Regions from separate parts of the Nonomuraea sp. NPDC005730 genome, predicted to be linked through region 2. Evidence: predicted binding sites of a transcription regulator. Region 2 holds the regulator's gene; the other holds the start of a gene.
The links. Region 2 encodes HrcA, which represses chaperone genes, less so after heat shock. Its sites were predicted from a motif close to TTGGCACTCTCNNNNNGAGAGTGCCAA; they were not measured.
Positions count from the first base shown of each region.

Region 1 (10,877 bases), on a different contig from region 2:
CTCGGGCACGCCGTCCTCCAGCGCGAACACGGTCACCTCGCCGGAGTTCTGGTTGGCGACGTACAGGCGGTCGCCGGCGATGGCGAAGTGCCGGGGCCAGAGGCCGCCCGAGGGCACCTCGGCCACCGGGGACAGGTCGGCGGCGCGCAGCACCGAGACCGTGTCGGGCCCGCGGTTGGCGACGTAGACCAGGTCGCCGTCGAGCTGCAGGTGGCTGGGCGCGTTGTCGCCCCCGGCGCGCGAGGCGGGCACGACGGTGCGGCGCTCGCCCTCGACGAGGGTCACGGTGCCGTCCAGCTCGCCGGCCACGTACAGGCGGTCGCCGGCGAAGGCGAAGTGGCGGGGGCCCGTGCCGGGGGCCAGGGCGATCAAATCAAGCGGGGAGCCGTCCAGGCGGTAGCGGCGGATCTCGTCGGTGCCCAGGTCGGAGACGTGCAGGACGTCGTCGTGGAAGACGCACATGTGGGCGTGCGATCCGGCCTGGCGGTCGGGGTCGGGGCCGGAGCCCTCGTGCCGCAGGACGACGGGGTCGCCGGTGAAGGCGCCCCGCTCGTCCAAGTGATGCAGGCCGGCGGTGCCGTCGCCGTAGTTGGCCACGGCCAGCAGGCTGCCCGAGGGGTGGACGGCGACGTGGCAGGGGCTGTCGCCGTCGCTGGACCGTTCGTCCAGCGGGGACAGGCCGCCCTCGGTGGTGAAGGCGGTGAGCCAGCCGCGCTGCAGTTCGCCGGCCGCGTACAGCACGGGCAGGGTGGGGTGGGCGGCCAGGAACGACGGCGAGGCCACGCGGGTCAGCTCGCCGCCCACCGTGACGATGCCGGGGCCGTAGCCGCCTATGTAGAGGTTCACAACGGAATCCTTCTTATGGTTGACTGGGGCAATGAGTTCGTTGACGGAGGCAAGGGTTTCTGAGATCAGAGCCTTCAACCGGTTCTATACGAAAGTGATCGGCGTTCTCCAGGCAGGCATGCTCGACTCGCCCTACTCGCTGACGGAAGTCAGGGTGCTGTTCGAGCTCGCGCACGCCGAGAACATGGAGACCGGCGAGCTGCGCGGCCTGCTCGACCTCGACGCGGGCTACCTGAGCCGGATCCTGGCCCGCTTCGAGGGCGACGGGCTGATCGCCCGCGAGCGCTCGGCCACCGACGCCCGCAAGCAGCTCGTCCGGCTGACCGGGGCGGGCGCCGCCACGTTCGCCGGGCTTGACCGCCACTCGGCCGAGGAGATCGAACGACTGCTCGGCGGCCTGCCCGAGGCGGACCGGGCGCTGCTGGTCGGCAGCATGGCGACGATCAGGCGGCTGCTCGGCGAGCCCGCCGCCCGTTCGTACGTGATCAGGCCCCCGCGGACGGGCGACCTGGGCTGGGTCGCCTACCGGCACGGCGCCCTCTACAGCGAGGAGTACGGCTGGGGCACCGAGTTCGAGCAGCTCGTGGCCAGGATCGTGGGCGCCTACGACCCCGGCCGCGACGCCGGCTGGATCGCCGAGGTCGACGGCGAGCGCGCCGGGTGCGTGTTCTGCGTGCACCATGACGACACGACGGCCAAGCTGCGCATGTTGCTGGTCGAGCCGTCGGCGAGGGGCCTCGGGATCGGGCGGCGCCTGGTGGCCGAGTGCCTGCGCCACGCCAGGGCCCGGGGCTACCGGCGGATCACGTTGTGGACGCGCGACTGCCTGGTGAGCGCGCGGCGCATCTACCAGGCGTCCGGGTTCGAGCTGGAGTCGGCGGAGCAGGGCGTGGAGAACGGCGCCGAGGTCACCGAGGAGATGTGGTCGCTCGACCTCGCGGCCACCAGTTGAGCGGCCCGGCCAGGCGCATCAGGCTCGGCACCAGCACCGCCCTGATCACGGTGGCGTCCGCCAGCACCGCGACGGCCATGCCGACCCCGAGCATCTGCACGAACGCCACCCGCGCCGTGGCGTAGGCGGCGAAGGTGAGCGCCAGGATGCCGCCCGCCGCGGTGATCAGGGGCGCGCCGCGCTGCATGCCGGTGGCGACGGCCTGCTCGGTGTCGCCCGTCCTGTCGTGCTCCTCCTTGATCCTGGACAGGAGGAAGACCTCGTAGTCCATCGACAGGCCGTAGGCGACGCAGAGCATGAGGATCGGGATGCTCGGGTCGAGCGTGCCGGTCGGGGTGAAGCCGAGCAGGCCCGCCAGGTGGCCCTCCTGGAAGACCCAGACGAGGGCGCCGAACATGACGCCGAGGCTGAGGACGTTCAGCAGGGTCGCCTTGAGCGGGAGCACCAGGCTGCCGGTCATCAGGAACAGCACGGCGAACGTGACGCCCAGCATGAGCGCCAGCACCAGCGGCAGGCGGTCCACGACCGAGGCGCGGTAGTCGGCCAGCTCGGCGGGATAGCCGCCGACCAGGACCTCGAAGGGCGGCGGCACCGCCCGTACGGCCTCCACCAGCCGGACCGGGTCGCCGGCCAGCGCCTCGGCGGAGGGCACCACCGACAGCCAGGCGCCCTGCCCGCGGAAACGGGCCGGGTCGCCGTCGCCGACCCGCCGCCCGGCCGCGTGGGCGCCGGCGGCGGAGTCGACCTGGGCGACCCCGGGAACCCGCGAGAGCCGCGCCGCGTACGCCGGGACGTCGGCGGCCCGCGCCGCCCCCGCCGAGACGATCTGGATGGCGTCGGTCTCCTCCGCCGGAAAGGTCCGCCGGATGACCTCCTGGGTCTGCCGCGAGGACGCCTCCGGCGGCAGGATGCGGTCGTCGGCCGTGCCGAAGCGCAGGCCGAGGAAGGGCGAGGCGAGCACCAGCAGCAGCGCCGCCGCCAGGCCGCCGGACACCACCGGCCGGCGCATGACCCGGACGGCCAGGCCGTGCCAGAACCCGGCGCCCCGGGCCCACCTCGCGCGCCGGAGGCCCGTGCCGCGTCCGGGGCGCTGCGGCCTGGGCAGCATCGTGCCGCCGGCCGCGGCCAGCACGGCGGGCAGCACGACCACCGCCGCGAACAGGCCGCCGGCCACGACCGCGATGCCCGCGTAGGCGAACGAGCGCAGGAAGTCGAAGGGCAGCGCGAGCAGCACGGCCAGAGAGGCGGCCACCGTGAGGCCGCTGAACAGCACGGTCCGCCCGGCGTGCTCGACGGCTCCGGCGACGGCCGCCGCGCGGTCGCGTCCGTCGCGCACCTCCTCGCGGAAGCGCTGGACGACGAACAGGCAGTAGTCGATGCCGAGCCCGAGGCCCATGGCGAGGGTGAGGTTCAGGGCGAAGGTGGAGACCTCCGCGAACACCAGGACGCCGCGCAGCAGGGCCAGGCCGACCATCATGGCCACCACCCCGGCCAGGATCGGCGCCAGGGCGGCCATCACGCGCCGCTGGTAGAGCCAGAGCAGCACGAACGCCAGCGGGAAGATCACCAGCTCGGCCCGGACGAAGTCCTGCCTGGCCAGCGGCACGGTCTCGCGGAACACCTCCTCCCCGCCGCCGGCCCGCACCTGGAGCGGGCCCTGCTCGCCCACGATCCGCGGCACCAGCTCGGGCAGCACCCGCGTCCGCACGTGGTCGGCGTCGCCGGGGACGCGCACCACGATCAGCGCGTGCCGGCCGTCCTGGCTGCGCAGGGTGGCGGGCCTGCCCCTGGTCCAGTAGGAGGAGGACTCCGCGACGCCGTCCGAGCGGCCGATCCGGTCGGTGAGGGCGCGGCCCGCCGCCTCGGCCGCGGGGTCGTCGACGGTGCCCGACTTCGGGGTGACCAGGAAGACCAGGTCGGGGCTGCCGGTGCCGAACCGGCGGACGAGCTCGGCCTGGGCCCTGTCGGACTCCGAGCCCGGCGCCTCGAAGCGGGCCAGGGAGAGACGGGACACCGTACCGGCGGCCAGGACGCCCGCGACGACGAGCGCGAGCGCGGCCAGCGCCAGCACGAGCCGGCGCCGGCGGACGAGGAGGTGGCCCAGCCTGCGCAGCGGCGGCTCGGCGGTGGCGCGCGGGCCCCGGGTGGCGACGTTCACGGCCACGCGGGCACCGCCCGCGCCGGGCCCGATGGGCAGGTTCGCATGGGATCTCCCGGTAGAAACTCGGTAAACTGCTCGTGTTTCGCTGTCGAACCCAGAAATACAAGTAAATGCTCGTATTTGTCAACGAGGTGGCCCATGCCTGAACGCGCGGTCCGCAGGCAGGCGCGCGGCCTGAAGCGGATGGCCGAGATCCTCGACGCCGCGGAGTCGGTGATCGCCGAGATCGGCTATCCGGACATGACGACGAACCAGGTCGCCGCGCGGGCCGGGCTCTCCCCCGGCTCGCTGTACCAGTTCTTCCGGAACAAGGAGGAGATCCTGGACGGCCTGGTGTCCCGCTACACCGACGACCGGGACGCGTTCTGGGCGGCCCGGCTGGCCGCGGTCACCCCGGACGTCCCGCTGGAGGCACTGGTGGGGCAGCTCGTGGACGAGAGCGTGGCGTTCAAGGCCGAGTCGCCGGCGTACTGGTCGCTGCTGTACGGGTCGGCCACCGGCGATCGGCTCGCGGCGGCCGCGCAGCGCATGCACGCCTCGCTGGCGGAGCGGATCGCGGCGCTGCTGCGGCGGCGTTCGCCCGGCCTGCCGCAGGAGCGGGCGCTGCTCAACGCGACGATGGCGCTGGCCATGGTCAAGGCGGTGCTGCCCATGCTGGGGCCGGCGACGCCGGAGCGCGGCGCGGAGCTCGTGGCCGAGCTCAAGCTCATGCTGGTCCGCTACCTGACCTGAGCCCGGGGCCCGGCCTGAGCCCGCGAGGGTGTGGTCAGGGGCGGAAGGGGCCGCGGACCTCGAAGGTGTGGCCCTCGGTGCGGCCGCGCCTGGCCGAGAAGTAGAGCCGGTCGCCCCTCGGCGAGAACGCCAGCCCCGTGAGCTCGGCCCCGGCGTGCCCGGTGAGCCGCAGGAACGGCGTGACGGCCCGGTCGGGCGCGATGACGTCGATCTCCGTCGTCTCCCTGGCCACGTAGAGGTCGCCCGAGGGGGCGGCGGTGATCGCGCGCACGCCCTCGCACAGCCGGTCGAGCGTGGAGGTCTGCGCGTCGTAGGCCCACAGGCCGGTGTCGCCCTTGGTGGTGAAGTAGCAGACGCCGCCCGCGTAGTGGCAGCCGTCGCCGCCGTCGAAGTGGCGGGCGTCCTCGACCTGGTGGCGGGCCGCGGTGAGCAGCGCGGCCGGGGACGGCACCGGCCGCCATCCGCCCGAGGCGCACAACACCTCCAGCGTGCCCTCCGTCAGGTCGCCCCAGTCGCCGGGACGGAAGCGGTAGAAGCAGCCGTCGTGCTCGTCCTCGGTCATGTAGACGACGCGGCGCTCGGGGTCGCAGGCGGCGGCCTCGTGCCGGAAGCGGCCCATGGCCAGGCGGGGGCGGGCCGCGCGGGCGCCGTAGGGGTCGCACTCGAAGACGCGGCCGCGGTCGCCGAGCTCGCACGACAGCCAGGTGTGCCACGGCGTGGCGCCGCCCGCGCAGTTGAGGTCGGTGCCGGACAGGATGCGGTACGCGTCGGCGACCGTGCCGTCGGCGTGGAAACGCAGCGCGGAGGCGCCGCCGAGCAGGGGCAGCTCGGAGTTGGAGACGTAGATCCAGCCGGCGCCGTCGGGGAAGCAGGCGCCGCCGTCGGGCGCGGCGTGCCAGGTGAGCCCGGCCACCTTGTCGCCCGACCGGGCCACCACCCGGCCGGTGAAGCCCGGCGGCAGCGCGAGCCCGTCGCCGGACGCCGGCGTGAGCGGCCCGTACGGGCTGATGCCGCCCTGCAAGAGCGGGCCCGTGCGGAGGAGAGTCTTGTGGGACATCGTGGGGCCTCCCTCTAGGTGCCACGCTAGTCGACCGCACCGACATGAATGGCAAGGACTCGTGACATCAAACTCTGCGCAAACCCCGCGCTCCGTGGTGGCGCGAGATCGCCGGCGGCCCCTGGACGATGCGTGACAGTCCGTACCCACTGGGCCGAAGATCGCCCACCTTGGGGGCGGACATGCGAAAGCCCGGGCACTGTGGTCGTGCCCGGGCTTTTCGGGTGGTGCGGCCGGCGGCCGCGCGCGGTCAGCGCTGGGCCTGGAACATCCAATGCTGCTTGTCGATGTCCTGCGTCACGGCGATGAGCAGGTCCTGGCTGACGGGGTCGGCCTCGTCGGTGGCGCGGATGCGCTCGTACATGCGCTTGCTGATGCCGTCGAGGATGTCGGTGACGGTCGCCACGACCTTGCCGTCCTCAAGCCAGCCGCGCTCGGGCTGCTGGAGCTGGGTGGACTTGGCGACGGTCGCCGAACGCCCGTCGGGGTTCACGCCGAGGGCGACCGCCCGCTCGGCGATGGTGTCCATGTGGGTACGGGCCAGGTCGGTCAGCTCGTCGAGCTGGAGGTGAATCGGGCGGAAATGGGCGCCGACGAGGTTCCAGTGCGCCTGCTTGGCGATCAGCGACAGATCGATCAGATCGACAAGGGCGCCCTGCAGGGCTTCGGCGACAGTGTTCTTGGCTTCGCCCGAGAGCGGACCGGTGATCGTAGCCATGTCGTATTTCCTCCCCTTCAGTGGTGCTTTTGCCTATTTAGAACGTCATCCGCGGCTGGATTCTTCCGATCTTTCCATCGTTGACAGTGTAATAGTGACAGTGTCATTGTGGAGGTATGAGCGACACCTGGACCATCGGCGAGCTGGCCGAGCACGCGGCGCAGGCGCTGCGCGCGGGCGCCCAGCCGGTCAACGGCCGGGTCCGCGACGTGCCCGGGGAACGCCTGATCAGGTGGTACACCACCATCGGCCTCGTGGACCCGCCCCTGACCCGGCGTGGCAGGATCGCCCGCTACGGCCGGCGGCACCTGCTGCAACTGGTGGCCGTCAAGCGCATGCAGGCGGAAGGACATTCGATCGCCGAGATCCAGACGGCGCTGGCCGGCGCGACGAACGCCACGCTGGCGGCGGCCGCCGGTCTCGCCGACGTTTCGTCCGCGGGTGAGGGGCGGGTGGTCCCTCGTCCTCCGCTGGACAGCCCGCCCTTCGCGGGGCCCGCGTCCGTCACCGCGACGACGAACGGGACCTTCGACGGCCAGGCGGGTGCGGCGCGACGGCCGCCGGGCGGGCGGGCCGGAGGCGAACCGGGCCGCGAGCGCTTCTGGGCCGAACGGCCGGGCCGCCGCGCCCCGGCCGAGAGCGAACGGCCCGGCGGCGCCGGCGCGGTAGGCGAGCGCGCCGGAAGGGGGCCGGTCGCGGGGGTCGTGCTCGCGGACGGTGTGCGGGTTGTGTGGGACGGGGGGCGGCCTCCGTCCGAGGACGACGTTCAGGCGGTGCTGGCGGCGGCTGGGCCGCTGCTCGCGGTGCTCGTAGAGAGGAGACTGCTGTGAAGATCACTTCGCTGGAGCCCGCACGGTGTCTGCCGGTGCCGGACGCCGGGTTCGGCGCGCTGCTGACCGAGCGCGGAAACCTGCCGCTGGACAGCGTGGACGTGCACGCCGACATCGCCGGGCTCGTCGCCGGGGTCGAGGTCGAGCAGGGGTTCCGCAACCCGTTCGACGTCACGCTGGAGGCGACCTACGTCTTCCCGCTGCCCGACCGGGCGGCGGTGACGGGGTTCAGGATGGAGGCCGACGACCGGGTCGTGGAGGGCGTGCTGAAGGAGCGCGGCCAGGCCAGGGCCGACTACGACCAGGCGCTGCGGGAGGGCAGGCGGGCGGCCATCGCCGAGGAGGACCGGCCCGACGTGTTCACCATCAGGGTGGGCAACATCCTGCCCGGCGAACGCGTCTCGGTGCGGCTGACGATGAGCCAGCCCCTCCCCTACGAGGACGGCGCGGCGACGTTCCGGTTCCCGCTCGTCGTGGCCCCGCGGTACGTCCCGGGCACCCCGCTCGACGGCGACCCGGCGGGCTCCGGGGTGGCCCCGGACACCGACGCCGTGCCCGACGCGTCGAGGATCACGCCGCCGGTGCTGCTGCCCGGCTTCCCCAGCCCCGTGCGGCTCTCGCTCACCGCCCGCGTCGACGCCTCCGGGCTCGACCTGCGGGAGCTGGCCTCCAGCCTGCACGTGGTCGAGGAGGACGGCCACACCGTGCGCCTGAGTCCGGGCGAGCGCCTCGACCGCGACTTCATCCTGCGCCTGTCGTTCGAGGCGTCCACGTCCCTGCAGTTCGACGGGCGGGGGACGTTCGCGCTCACCGTCGTCCCACCCGCCCTCCAGGCCGCCCGCGCGCCGCGGGACGTGGTGCTGGTGCTCGACCGTTCGGGCAGCATGGGCGGCTGGAAGATGGTGGCGGCGCGGCGGGCGGCGGCGCGCATCGTCGACACGCTGACCGCGCACGACCGCTTCAACGTGCTGACGTTCGACTCGGTGGTCGAGGCGGCGTTCGAGGGGCTGGTGGAGGCGTCCGACCGCAACCGCTACCGCGCGGTCGAGCACCTCGCGCGGGTCGACGCGCGCGGCGGCACCGAGCTGCTCGAACCGCTGCGCCGCGCCATCGCGCTCCTCGGCGCGCCCGGCGGCAGGGAGCGGGTGGTGGTGCTGGTCACCGACGGCCAGGTGGGCAACGAGGACCAGATCCTGGAGCAGGCCGGCGGCGCGCTGTCGGCGATGCGGGTGCACACGGTCGGCATCGACCGGGCGGTGAACGCCGGGTTCCTCGGCCGGCTCGCCGGGCTGGGCGCCGGCCGGTGCGAGCTGGTCGAGTCCGAGGACCGGCTCGACGCGGCGATGGAGCAGATCCACCGCAGGATCGGCGCGCCGCTGGTGACGGACCTGTCCCTGAAGGGGCTGGAGACCGAGCCCGGCACGGTGACCCACCTCGGCTCGATCTTCCCGGGGGTGCCGCTCCGTGTGTACGGACGGTGCCGCGAGGGCGCCGAGGCCGTCACCGTGCGCGGCACGTCGGCCGAGGGGCCATGGGAGGAGCGGGTCACGGGGGTGACCACCGGCAGTCCCGCCCTCCGTGCCGTCTGGGCCCGCGCCCACCTGCGTGAGCTGGAGGACCGGTACGCCATGGGCGAGCACGGCCTGGAGTCGCGGATCCTCGAGGTCTCGCTGGAGAACGGCGTGCTGTGCCGGTTCACGGCGTACGTGGCGATCGACACCCGGCAGGTCGCGGAGGGCGCGCCCGAGCACCGGGTCATCCAGCCGGTCGAGCCGCCCAGCGGGTGGGAGCTGCCGCCGAACCCGTCCATGGGCGGGGGGTTCGTGGCGCAGGCGATGACGATGGCGCGGCCCGCGAGCGCTCCCCGCATGATGCCGCCGGCCCCGTCCGCCTTCGACCAGGGCTTCTCCGCGCCGCCTCCGCTCGGCGGCCCTTCCCCGGCCGACGCCCCCTTCCCGGCCCCGCCCCTCGCGGGCGGCCCTGCCGGTCCCCCGCCTCCCACCCCCGGCGGCGGCACGCCGTCCGCGCCCGGTTCCGGTGGCGGGCCTGGGCATGGGGCTTCGCCCAAGTTCGCGCCTCCGTCGTCGCCGCGCCCGGCGCACCGGCTGGAGTCGGTCAGGCCGCAACTGAAGGCCGAGCTGGACCGGCTCAAGGCGATGCGCGTACCGGACGCGCTGTACCTGGCCGACCTGGGCTCGCGTCTGGCGGCGCTGGCGGCGTACCTGGGCGGGAACGAGGTGCTGGCGACGCTGGCCCGCGACCTGGAAGCGGCCGAGCGTCCCGGCACGGACATCCGCGCCCTGCACGACCACGCCGTCGAAACCTTGGCCACCCTCACCGACCCCACCCCTCCCACCGGCCCAGCGATGCCGGGCGACCCGACCGCCCCCGGCATCCCGGGCTCCTCTCCCGCAGCCGGCCCCGACCCCGGCAAGCGCCGCCGCCCCTTCTGGAAACGCAGCTGACACTCGGCAGCGCTGCGCCACCCGCAGCGCTGCCACCACCCGGTGTCGGCCCGACGGGGAAGCGCACCGCCGCCCCGGACCGCCCAGCCCGGCGGTGGGCTGGTGTGGGGCGGCTGGGCTGGGGGCGGCGGGGGATCGCGTTCACGGTTGCTTGGGTGAGTGGCGAATCGGCGGTTGGCGGGACCAGGTGGGCCGCACCGGACTTGGCGGCATCGATGTTTTCAAGAACACCGTTTCCATCAAAGGCGGTAATTCTGGATTCATCGCCGATTTACTGCTTAATCACCCCGACGATCCGCGACCCCCGACGTGACGGGCCTTGCGGCGGGCGCGCGAGGCCCGGCGGCATCCCAGGACGAGCCCCCGCGCCGCGAACGACCCGGCACACCCGCGTACCGGCGCACGCATGATCCCCGTACCCCACGACCCATTATGAATTCCACGCCCGGCGATATCTCTGCCGCGATATTCAGGCGTCCGCGAGAAGAGGCGTGCCATTCCCATGTGCCACCATCCCCCGCGGCCTCCTATTCTGGACGGGTGAGCACACTCGTCCTGGACGGCGGCCTGTCCACGCATCTGGAGTCGCTCGGCGCGGATCTGCGCGACGAGCTCTGGTCGGCGCGCCTGCTGATGGAGCAGCCCGAGCTGATCAGGCGGGTGCACGCCGACTACTACGCGGCGGGCGCCGACGTGGCGACCACGGCGAGCTACCAGGCCACCATCCCCGGCTTCCAGCGGCGCGGGCTCGACCGGTCCGAGGCCGAGCGGCTGATCAGGCTGTCGGTCGAGCTGGCCGGGCAGGCCCGCGACGAGGCCGGGCGCGGCCTGGTGGCGGCCTCGGTCGGCCCCTACGGCGCCTATCTGGCCAACGGCGCCGAGTACACCGGCGACTACGACCTCGACGAAGAGGGCCTGCTGGCCTGGCACCGTCCGCGCTGGGAGATCCTGGCCGGCGCCGGCGCCGACCTGCTGGCCTGCGAGACCATCCCGTCCTACGCCGAGGCGCGGGCGCTGGCCGGGCTGCTGGCCTCCACGCCGGAGGTCAAGGCGTGGGTGAGCTTCTCCTGCCGCGACGCCGAGCACATCAACGACGGCACCCCGATCGACCGGGCC
Region 1 is NZ_JBEXYK010000003.1:155,956-166,832, reverse strand. It holds gene ABZ444_RS05785 (beta-propeller fold lactonase family protein) at 1-846, opposite strand, end outside; gene ABZ444_RS05780 (helix-turn-helix domain-containing GNAT family N-acetyltransferase) at 941-1,798, shown strand; gene ABZ444_RS05775 (MMPL family transporter) at 1,755-3,962, opposite strand; gene ABZ444_RS05770 (TetR/AcrR family transcriptional regulator) at 4,098-4,691, shown strand; gene ABZ444_RS05765 (alkaline phosphatase PhoX) at 4,726-5,748, opposite strand; gene ABZ444_RS05760 (DNA starvation/stationary phase protection protein) at 5,999-6,466, opposite strand; gene ABZ444_RS05755 (helix-turn-helix domain-containing protein) at 6,583-7,296, shown strand; gene ABZ444_RS05750 (VIT domain-containing protein) at 7,293-9,761, shown strand; gene mmuM (homocysteine S-methyltransferase) at 10,302-10,877, shown strand, end outside.
Region 1: ABZ444_RS05760 (DNA starvation/stationary phase protection protein) is a predicted target of HrcA. The motif match lies at 6,547-6,573, and genes of this name have one in related genera.

Region 2 (10,877 bases):
TAGAGCGGCCGCAGGTAGGGGTCGATCTTCTCGTAGAGGGTGCCGGGCAGGAAGCCGAGCCGCTCGCCCGCCTCGACCGCCGGCCTGGTCAGGATGATGCGGTTGACCCGCTTCTCCTGCAGCGCGCGCACGGCCTTGGCCATCGCCAGGTACGTCTTGCCGGTGCCCGCGGGCCCGATGCCGAACACGATCGTGTGCTGGTCGATCGCGTCGACGTACCGCTTCTGGTTGACGGTCTTCGGCCTGATCGTGCGGCCGCGGGAGGACAGGATGTCGAGCGAGAGCACCTCGGCCGGACGGTCGGAGGTCATGCGCAGCATGGCGATGCTCCGCTCGACCGCGTCGGGCGTGAGCTCGCCCCCGCTGCGCAGCACCTCGACCAGCTCCTCGAACAGGCGCACGACCGCGCCGCTCTCGTCGGGGCTGCCGGTGACGGTGATCTCGTTGCCCCGCACGTGGATGTCGGCCCTGAAGGCGCCCTCGATGACGCGAAGCAGCTCGTCACGGGAGCCGAGGAGGCTGACCATCGGGTATTCGTCCGGAATCAGCACCTTGGCTTGAGTGCGCGAGGGAGGTGCCGTGCGTCGGGATTCATGTAGTTCGGACATGGGCAGGCCAGCGGCCTGATGCCTCCCGGTCTGTTCGGTGTTCTTCTCCGCCCATCGTATCCGGCACCAGGCTGATTGCTCGCGTCAATATCAGCCGGGCGGCCACGTGAGGTCACGCCCTCCGAGAACATGGGCGTGCACGTGGAAGACGGTCTGGCCGGCGCCGGGGCCGGTGTTGAAGACGACCCGGTAGCCCCCCTCGGCCACGCCGTCCTGGACGGCGACGGCGTGCGCGGCCTTGAGCACGTCGTCGGCGAGCCCGTCGTCGGCGGCCGCCAGGGACGCCGCGTCGGGGTAGTGCGCGCGCGGGATGACCAGCACGTGGGTCGGGGCCTGCGGATTGATGTCGCGGAACGCCAGCGCCCTGGCGTTCTCGTAGACGACGTCGGCCGGAATTTCCTTGGCCACGATTTTGCAGAAGAGGCAGTCGCTCACGGCAGTACCCTATCGAGAGCGACCGTTCGGCTGTCCGTTGCGAATCGGTAATCCGTGGTGTCGTGCGCCCGAAGATCCGCGCGGTTAGGGTTAGTGTGCGACACTTCAGAGCAAAAAAGATGATTCAGGGTCGGGCGAGCGCCACCTGGCGAGGAACACGACTGGGTAATGCACCCTAAGGAACCGGGGAAACCTTCAGAACCGGAAGAGAGTAAACCCTCTGGGAAGGCCGCGCGTCCCACTGATGTGACCACCGAAACCCTTCTGGCCGACAGGTCGATGGGGGCGGTGCCGGTCGGGTGGGATGCCGACATGGCCGTGACCGCGCTCTACAGCGCGCACTTCCGGTCATTGGTGCGTCTCGCGGTGTTGCTGGTGCGTGACATGGCAACCGCCGAGGAAGTCGTGCAGGACGCGTTCGTCGCCATTCACGGCGCCTGGCGCAGACTGCGCGATCCCGACAAGGCACTCGCTTACCTGCGTCAGTCTGTCGTCAACCGGTCCCGTTCCGTGCTGCGTCACCGCGCGGTCGTCGAGAAGTACGCACCCAAGGGCCTGCCGGACGCCCCGAGCGCCGAGAACGGCGCGATCGGCGAGCTGGAACGCTCCGCCGTCATCGAGGCGTTACGCGCCCTGCCGACCCGACAGAGAGAAGCACTGGTTCTGCGTTATTACGGAGATCTGTCCGAAGCTGAGATCGCCCACGCCATGGGCATCAGCAAGGGCGCGGTCAAGAGCCACACCGCCCGTGGAATGGCCGCGTTGCGGTCCGTCCTGGAGAAGATGTCATGACCCAGCCCCCCGACGAGTACGGCGACGTCCTGCGCCGTGCGCTCCGCGCGGAGGCGGACGCGGTCGTGCCCTCGCCGGAAGGTCTGCAGATCATCCGCGCCCGCATCGAGCGGCGCGGCCTCCGTAACCTGTTCTGGTGGCGTGCGGGCGCGGCGGCGGTCAGCGCCGTGCTGGTGGCGGGGACGATCGTGATGGTCGTTCCCGGGCTGCGCTCCCAGATCTTCGAGACGCCCGTCAAGGTGGTGGACAACTCGACCACCACCCCCGGCAACTCCTCGACCAGGCTGTCCACGCCGCCCAGGCCCGACAGTCACAGCGCCGAGCCGCCGCCCGCGGTGGTCGTGCCGCCGAGCCACAGCGAGACCCACCGGCCCTCGGAGGCGGCCAGGTCGACCAGGCAGCCCACGCCGTCGCCGACGCCGTCCTCGACGCCCTGCCCGAGCGGTGAGCCCGCCGGCGACCAGGAGTGCCCCGAGATCACCCCGACCCCCACGCCGACCCCGCCGGAGACGACCGACACGCCGACCTCGTGCCCCTCCGACGAGTGCCCGCCGGACGACACGCCCACCGGCCCGAGCGACCTGAGCAGCCCGCTGGTGGACGTGCCGCACACGACACCGTGAGAGCGCCCTGAGCCGGGCCTACCAGCGCCCGGTACGCGCGAGCAGCACGGCCGCCGCCGCCACCCCCGCCGTGGAGGTGCGCAGCACGGTGGGCCCGAGCAGCACGGGCACCGCCTCGGCCGCGGCGAACCTGCGCAGCTCCTCCTCCGAGACGCCGCCCTCGGGCCCCACGACGACGACGATGTCGCCGCCGGGCGGCAGCGCCACCTTCGACAGCGGCTCGGCGGCCTCCTCGTGCAGCACGAGCCCCAGCGCCGCGTCGGCCAGCAGCCCCTCGACCTGGGCGGTGGAGGCGAGCTCGGCCACCTCGGGCAGGTGGAACCGGCGCGCCTGCTTGCCGGCCTCGCGGGCCGTGGAACGCCACCGGCCCAGCGCCTTGGCGATCTTGTCGCCCTTCCACTGCGTGATGCTGCGCGAGGCGGCCCAGGGCACGATCACGTCGACCCCCACCTCGGTCATCATCTCGACGGCCAGCTCGCCCCTGTCGCCCTTGGGCAGCCCCTGGACGACCACCAGCCGCCGCGCGGGCGGCTCGACGGTGTAGCGGGCGAGCACGTCGAGCACGAGGCGGTCCTTGAACACCTCGCGCACCACGCACTCGGCGACGTCGCCCGCGCCGTTGGTCAGGTCGACCCGCTCGCCGGCGCGCAGGCGCCGCACGGAGGCCGCGTGCCGCCCCTCAGGGCCGTCGAGCGTCAGCTCGGCGCCGTCGAGGTCCTCGGCGAGGAACACGGGGACGGTCACGGGTGATCGTCACCTGCCGTTGAAGGCGTCACGCAGGCGGGAAAAAAAACCCTGCTGCCCCGGGGCGAACTTGCCCGGCGGCCGCTCCTCGCCGCGCAGCCTGGACAGCTCGCGCAGCAGGTCCTCCTGCGTCTGGTCGAGCTTGGTCGGGGTCTCGACGTTGACGTGGATGAGCAGGTCGCCCCTGCCGGACTCGTTGAGCCGCTGCACGCCGCGCCCGTACATGGTGATGACCTGGCCGGACTGGGTGCCGGGGCGCACGTCGAGCTCCTCGGAGCCGTCGAGCGTCTCGACGGCGAGGATCGTGCCGAGCGCGGCGGCCGTCATCGGGATCTGGACCGTGCAGTGGAGGTCGTCGCCGCGCCGCTCGAAGATCTCGTGCGCGCGCTCGACGATCTCCAGGAAGAGGTCTCCGGGCGGGCCGCCGCCGGGGCCGACCTCGCCCTCGCCGGCGAGCTGGATGTGGGTGCCGTCCTCGACGCCCGCGGGGATGCGGACCTTGATCGTACGGCGGGTGCGCACCCGGCCGTCGCCCGAGCACTCCTGGCAGGGGTGGCGGATGATGCTGCCGAAGCCGCCGCACTGGGGGCACGGCCGCGAGGTCATGACCTGGCCCAGGAACGAGCGGGTGACCTGGGAGATCTCGCCGCGCCCGTTGCACATGTCGCAGGCGTCGGGGTGGGTGCCGGGGGCCGCGCCGGCGCCGTGGCACACCTCGCACAGCACGGCGGTGTCCACGACCAGCTCGCGGGTGGTGCCGAACGCCGTCTCGCGCAGGTCGAGCTCGACCCTGATGGTGGCGTTGCGGCCCCTCCTGGCGCGCGAGCGCGGCCCGCGGGTGCCGCCCGCGGTGCCGAAGAAGGCGTCCATGATGTCGCTGAAGGGGAAACCCGCGCCGAAGCCGCCGGCGCCCGCGCCCGCACCCGCGCCGCCACCGAAGGGGTCGCCGCCCAGGTCGTACATCTGGCGCTTGTTCGGGTCGGACAGCACCTCGTAGGCCTGCGTGATCTCCTTGAACCGCTCCTGGGTCTCAGGATCGGGGTTCACGTCGGGGTGCAGCTCGCGGGCGAGGCGGCGGTAGGCCTTCTTGACCTCGTCCTGACTGGCGTCACGGCGCACCCCGAGGGTGGCGTAGTAGTCGCTGTTTGCCACTTATCGACCTCTTAAGATGCAGCCAGGATCTGGCTGACGTAGCGTGCCACCGCGCGTACGGCGCCCATCGTCACGGGGTAGTCCATCCTCGTGGGACCCAGCACGCCGAGCCGGGCCAGTTGGTTGTCGCCAGAACCGTATCCGGTTGCGACGATGGACGTGCCGCGAAGGTAGGGGTTTTCCGAGCCGATGCGCACGGTGAGCGCGGACGGGGTGTCTGTGGAAGTCTCGCCGAGCAACCGCATGAGCACGACCTGCTCCTCCAGCGCCTCCAGCACGTCGCGCAGGCCGGTGGCGAAGTCGGCGCCCGCGAGATTGGCCGCGCCGGCGAACACGATCTTCTCGTCATGGCGTTCGACGAGGGTTTCGAGCAGCACCGACAGGATCGTGGCCACGGCGGGCCGGTCCTCGGCGGGCAGCCGCTCGGGCAGGTCGGCGACCAGCTCGGGGACGTTGCCCAGCCCGCAGCCGTCGAGGCAGGAGTTGAGCACCGCGCGCAGATGGGCGATGCGGTCGTCCTCCACCACCTCGGGCAGCTCGATCACGCGCTGCTCGACGCGCCCGGTGTTGGTGATCAGCACGAGCATGACCCGCCGGTCGTGGAGCGGGACCAGCTCGACGTGCCTGACCGTGGAACGGGTCAGCGTCGGGTACTGCACGACCGCGACCTGCCTGGTGAGCTGCGCGAGCAGCCGCACGGTGCGGAAGACCACGTCGTCGAGGTCGACCGCGCCGGCGAGGAAGGTCTCGATCGCCCGCCGCTCGGCCCCCGACAGGGGCTTGACCTGCGAGAGCCGGTCGACGAACAGGCGGTAGCCCTTGTCCGTCGGCACGCGGCCCGCACTGGTGTGCGGCTGGGTGATGTAGCCCTCCTCCTCCAGAGCGGCCATGTCGTTCCTGACCGTTGCCGGGGAGACCTTGAGGTTGTGGCGCTCCGCGAGCGCCTTGGAGCCCACCGGTTCGTTGGTGGACACGTAGTCTTCGACAATGGCGCGGAGCACCGCAAGCTTCCGATCGTCGAGCACGTGCTCACCTCCTGCCTCTGCCTAACAGGGAAACGACAGGTCTAGCACTCCGTGTTCCCGAGTGCCAAGTGTACGGCTCTCGCCCACAAGGTGCGATAACACCAGGTCCCATCCTGTTGCTAGCGACTTACAAGCGACAGGCCTCACACTTGCCGCATGACCGACAATTCCCAGCCCCCGCAGTACGGACCGCCCCAGGGGCAGGGTCCCTACTACGGTCAGCCGAACCAGTACGGTCAGCAGCCGTACCAGCCCCAGCAGCACGGCCAGCCGCCCTACCAGCAACAACAGCCACCCGCCCAGTACGGCCCCCCGCCCCAGTACGGCCAGCAGAACCAGTACGCCCAGCCCGGCCAGTACGGCCAGCCCGACCAGTACGGCCCCCACAACCAGTACGGTCAGCAGCCGCAGTTCCCGGCCAGGATCGACGGCAAGGCGATCAAGCCGCGCCTGTGGTGGATCGCCCTCGTGTGGGCCGTCGCCGTCGTGCTGGGCGTCGTGGGCGTGGTCGTGTTCGCCGGTGGCGTGCTGAGCAGCGTCACGGACATGGCCCCGACGACCACGTTCGCGGCGGGCGAAAGCGTGAAGGTCGCGATCGACCCCGCCAAGCGCCCGGCCGTCTACATCGCCACCGACACGCGGGTCAACTACCAGTGCGAGATCTCCGGCGGCCCGGCCCAGGCCAGGCTGGTCAAGGTCTCCGGCACCCAGACGCTCAGCGCCGGCGGGACCACCTGGCAGGAGATCCTCGCCGTCAACGCCCCCGCCAAGGGCGACTACCAGCTGACCTGCGCCACGCAGGAGGAGTCGTCGGCCCGCTTCGGCGTGGGCCGTGACGTGCTCTCCGCGGCGGGCGGCGTGTTCGGCGGGGTCGCGGCGCTGTTCCTGTTCCCCGGCGCCGGCCTGCTCATCGGCATCATCGGCACCGTCGTCATCCTCGTACGGCGCAGCGGCGCGCGTAAGCGCCTTGCGGTCAGCGGGTGATTTGCTACGGTCCCCGTGTGTACGAGGGTGATGTGCTGGCGGGCAATTGGCGGCGGCCGGGCAAGGGCAAGATCCCGAAGGTGCCCGCCGAACTCGACCTGGTCGTGGAGGACGCCGACAGCGGCTTCTGCGGCGCCGTGGTGGCCTGCGACAAGGAGGCCGTCACCCTTGAGGACCGGTTCGGCAAACGCCGTCTGTTCCCGCTGGCGCCGGCCGCGTTCCTGCTGGAGGGCAGGGCCGTGACGCTGGTGCGCCCGGCGGCCGCGGCCCCGGCGGGGCCCAGGCGCAGCGCGTCCGGGTCCATCGCCGTGGAGGGGCTGCGGGCCCGGGTCGCCAAGGAGAGCCGGATCTACGTCGAGGGCGTGCACGACGCCGCGCTCGTGGAGAAGATCTGGGGCCACGACCTGCGCGTCGAGGGGGTCGTGGTCGAGTACCTGGAGGGCGTCGACGACCTGCCCGCCATCGTGGCCGAGTTCGCCCCCGAGCCGGGCCGCAGGCTGGGCGTGCTGGTCGACCATCTGGTGCCGGGGTCGAAGGAGAGCCGGATCGCGGCCCGGATCACCTCGCCGCACGTGCTCGTCGTGGGTCATCCGTACATCGACATCTGGCAGGCCGTCAAACCGTCCGTGCTGCGCATCCCGGGCTGGCCCGACGTGCCGCGCGGGGTGCCGTGGAAGGAGGGCGTGCTCGCCGCACTGGGCTGGCGCATGGAGCCAGCGGACGCCTGGCGGCGCATTCTGGGCGCCGTCTCGTCCTACACCGACCTGGAGCCGGAGCTGCTCGGCCGGGTCGAGGAACTGATCGACTTCGTTACGGAGGCATCATGAGCCAGGACCCGCCGCCCGACGACTCCACCCCCGACGTCCCGCCTTCCGACGTACCCCGTGACCAGGGCTCGGGCCCACAGCTCGGCTACGGCCAGCAGCCGGGCTCCCAGCCCGACTACGGACGGCAGCCGCCGAGCCAGCCCGGCCCCATGTCCTCGCCGCCCCGATACGTGCCCCCGCCGCCGGGCTACGGCCAGCCCCCCGGCCACGGCCAGGCCCCGGGCTACGGGCAGCAGCCGGGCTACGGCTACCCCGCCGGGCCGTACGTGCCCGGCAGGTTCGGCCCGCGCCGCGGCAGCGACGACACCACGATGGCCATGCTCTCCCACCTGCTGGGCCTGCTGGTCTCCTGGATCGGCCCGCTGATCATCTACCTGATGAAGAAGGACGAGTCCCCCTACGTCAGGGACCAGGCCGCCGAGGCCCTGAACTTCCAGATCACGATGTTCATCGGCTACCTGGTGGCGAGCGTGCTGACGATCGTGCTGGTCGGCCTGCTGCTGTTCCCGATCGTGTGGATCGTGTCGCTGATCTTCCACGTGCAGGCGGCCATCGCCACCAACCGGGGCGAGAACTACCGCTACCCGTTCGCCATCCGCCTGATCACATGAGCTCGGTGATCAGGGCGTCGGCCAGCAGCCGCCCCTTGAGGGTGAGCACCATCCGGCCCGCCCTGAACGGCTCGGGCTCCAGCAGCCCGCGCGCCAGCGCGCTCGCCACGGACGTGCGCGCGCCGGGGGCGACCTCGGCGAGCGGGTAGCCGGAGACCAGCCGCAGCTCCAGCATCAGCCGCTCGGCGGCCCGGTCGTCGCCGGTGAGCACCTCGCGCGCGTGTGCGGGCGAGGCGCCCGCCGCCAGGCGCTGGGCGTAGGCGGCCGGATGCTTGACGTTCCACCAGCGGGTGCCGCCGACGTGGCTGTGGGCGCCGGGGCCGGCGGCCCACCAGTCGCCGCCGGTCCAGTAGAGCAGGTTGTGCCGGCAGCGGGCCTGCTCGGAGGTCGCCCAGTTGGACACCTCGTACCAGCCGAAACCGGCCTCGGTCAGCATCTTCTCGGCGATCAGGTAGCGGTCGGCGGCGACGTCGTCGTCGGGCATCGGCAGCTCGCCGCGCCGGATCCGGGCCGCGAGCCTGGTGCCCTCCTCCACGATCAGCGAGTACGCCGACACGTGGTCGGGCCCGGCCTCGATCGCGGCGGCCAGCGAGGCCCGCCAGTCGTCGTCGGACTCCCCCGGCGTGCTGTAGATCAGGTCGAGGTTGACGTGCTCGAACCCGGCCGCCCGCGCCTCCTTGACGGCCCGCGCCGGACGGCCCGGAGTGTGCCTGCGGTCGAGCACCTGCAACACGTGCTCACGCGCGCTCTGCATGCCGAAGCTGACCCGGTTGAAGCCGCCCTGACGGAGTTTGTCGAGGTAGGCGGGGTCGACGGACTCGGGGTTGGCCTCGGTGGTGACCTCCGCCCCCGGCCGCAGCCCGAACTCGGCGTCGATGGCGGCCAGGACGCGCGCCAGGTCCTCGGGAGGCAGCAGCGTGGGCGTGCCGCCGCCGAAGAACACCGTCTCCACGGGCAGGTCGGCGTCGCCGAGCACGCGCCGGGCCAGGCGCACCTCCGCCACGACCGTGTCGGCGTAGTCGCGATGGGAGGCACCGGGCCCTAGCTCGGCGGCCGTGTAGGTGTTGAAATCGCAGTAGCCGCAGCGGGTGACGCAGAAGGGCACGTGCACGTAGAAGCCGAACGGGCGCTCGCCGAGCCCGCGCAGCGCGCTGTCGGGCAGCTCGCCGGAGGCGGGCGCCGGATCGCCGTCGGGCAGGGTGGATGGCACGTCATCCAGTGTGCCTGCTCACGGGTGTGCTCCGAGCCATCGAAGGAGGCGGCACATGACGGGCGTCGGAATCGTGGGCGCGGGGATCTCCGGGCTGACGCTGGCCCTGCGACTGCAGCAACTCGGCGTCGCGACCACGCTCTACAGCGAGGGCGACGCGGCCGACCTGGGCCGCGGGCGGCTGCCGAACACGGTCGGCAGGATGGGCCGCGCGCAGGACCGCGAGCGGGAGCTGGGCAGCCTGCACTTCCTCGACCCGGGCTGCCTGCTGGTCAGCGGCAGCCTCTCGATCAAGGGCGATCCGCCGCTGGAGTTCACCGGCCGCGTGACGGAGCCGTTCCACGGGGTCGACTTCCGGGCGCTGCTGCCGGCACTCATGGACGACTACACGAGCAGGGGCGGCCACCTGGTCGTCGATCCCCTCCCCCCGGACGCGGGCCAGGTCGCCCGCTGGTCGCGCGGGCACGACCTGATGGTGGTGGCCACCGGGCGGCGCTCGGTGCGCGAGCTGTTCCCGCGCGTTCCGGCGTGGTCTCCGTACGAGGAGCCGCAGCGGATCCTGGCCGCCGGGCTGTTCCACGGGTTCGATCCGGGGCCGGCCTTCGGCTTCAACATCTCGCCCGACTGCGGCGAGATCCTGTGCATGGCGATGATGACGCGGTCGGGCGTGCGGGGCGGCGTCCTGGTCGAGGCGATCCCCGGCGGGCCGCTCGACGTGCTGGCCCGGGTGCCCGCCGACGAGTTCTGCAAGACGCTGCTCGCCCTGCTGCCCGAGCACGCGCCGCGACTGGCCGAGCAGCTCGATCCGGCCGCGTTCGAGCTGCTCGGGCCGGAGGACCTGCTGCAGGGCGCGATCACGCCGGTCGTCCGCGAGGCGGTGGCCGAGTTGCCCGGCGGCGGCGTGGCGCTGGCGATCGGCGACGCCTGGGTCACCAACGACCCGATCACCGGGCAGGGCGCGAACCTGGGCTCGGCCTGCGCCTGGATCGCGGCCGACGCCATCGCGGCGGGCGGGCCGTACGACGCGGCGTTCGCGCGGGAGACGGCCCGGCGCATGTGGGTGGCGGCCGAGCCGGTCGTCGCGTGGACGAACGCCTTCCTGCGGCCTCCGGCGGAGCACGTCCTGACCCTGCTCTCCGCCGCCGCGACCAGGCAGGAGGTGGCCGATCTGGTGCTGTCGCTGTTCGGCGACCCGGCGCGCGCGTGGCGGCTGTTCTCCAGCGCCGAGGAGGTGGCGCGCGTCGTTGACGGCACGGGGTGACGGTTCTACGATCGCGTCAACTTATAGGAAAGTTTCTTATAAGTTCCCCCCCAGGAGCGCCCGTGAAGAAGATCCTCCTCGCACTCTCGCTCTTACTCGGGCTCACGGCGGTGTCCGCGCCCGCCGAGGCCCATCCCGGATTCAAGCGGGTCGCCTACTTCATCCAGTGGGGCGTGTACGGGCGCGACTACCACGTCAAGGACGTGGACACCAGCGGCGCCGCCGCCAAGCTCACCCACCTCAACTACGCCTTCGGCTTCGTCAACGCCGAGGGCTCCTGCTACTCGGCCGACCCCTGGGCCGACTGGCAGCGCCCGGTGCCGGCCGAGCAGAGCGTGGACGGCGTCGCCGACCAGCCGGGCCAGGCGCTCAACGGCAACCTCAACCAGCTGCGCAAGCTCAAGGCCAAGCACCCCGGACTCAAGGTGCTGATCTCGCTCGGCGGCTGGACCGGGTCCAAGTACTTCTCCGACGCCGTGCTCACCGCCGAGTCGCGGTCCGCGCTGGCCCGGTCGTGCGTGGACCTGTGGCTGCGCGGCAACCTGCCGGGCCTGGAGCCGGGCGCGGGCGCCGGCGTGTTCGACGGCGTCGACCTGGACTGGGAG
Region 2 is NZ_JBEXYK010000046.1:7,266-18,142, forward strand. It holds gene ABZ444_RS36100 (PhoH family protein) at 1-608, opposite strand, end outside; gene ABZ444_RS36105 (histidine triad nucleotide-binding protein) at 699-1,043, opposite strand; gene ABZ444_RS36110 (SigE family RNA polymerase sigma factor) at 1,323-1,835, shown strand; gene ABZ444_RS36115 (hypothetical protein) at 1,832-2,458, shown strand; gene ABZ444_RS36120 (16S rRNA (uracil(1498)-N(3))-methyltransferase) at 2,477-3,202, opposite strand; gene dnaJ (molecular chaperone DnaJ) at 3,212-4,354, opposite strand; gene hrcA (heat-inducible transcriptional repressor HrcA) at 4,366-5,379, opposite strand; gene ABZ444_RS36135 (DUF456 domain-containing protein) at 5,536-6,363, shown strand; gene ABZ444_RS36140 (DUF3097 domain-containing protein) at 6,381-7,190, shown strand; gene ABZ444_RS36145 (DUF4870 domain-containing protein) at 7,187-7,801, shown strand; gene hemW (radical SAM family heme chaperone HemW) at 7,794-9,011, opposite strand; gene ABZ444_RS36155 (styrene monooxygenase/indole monooxygenase family protein) at 9,067-10,272, shown strand; gene ABZ444_RS36160 (glycoside hydrolase family 18 protein) at 10,335-10,877, shown strand, end outside.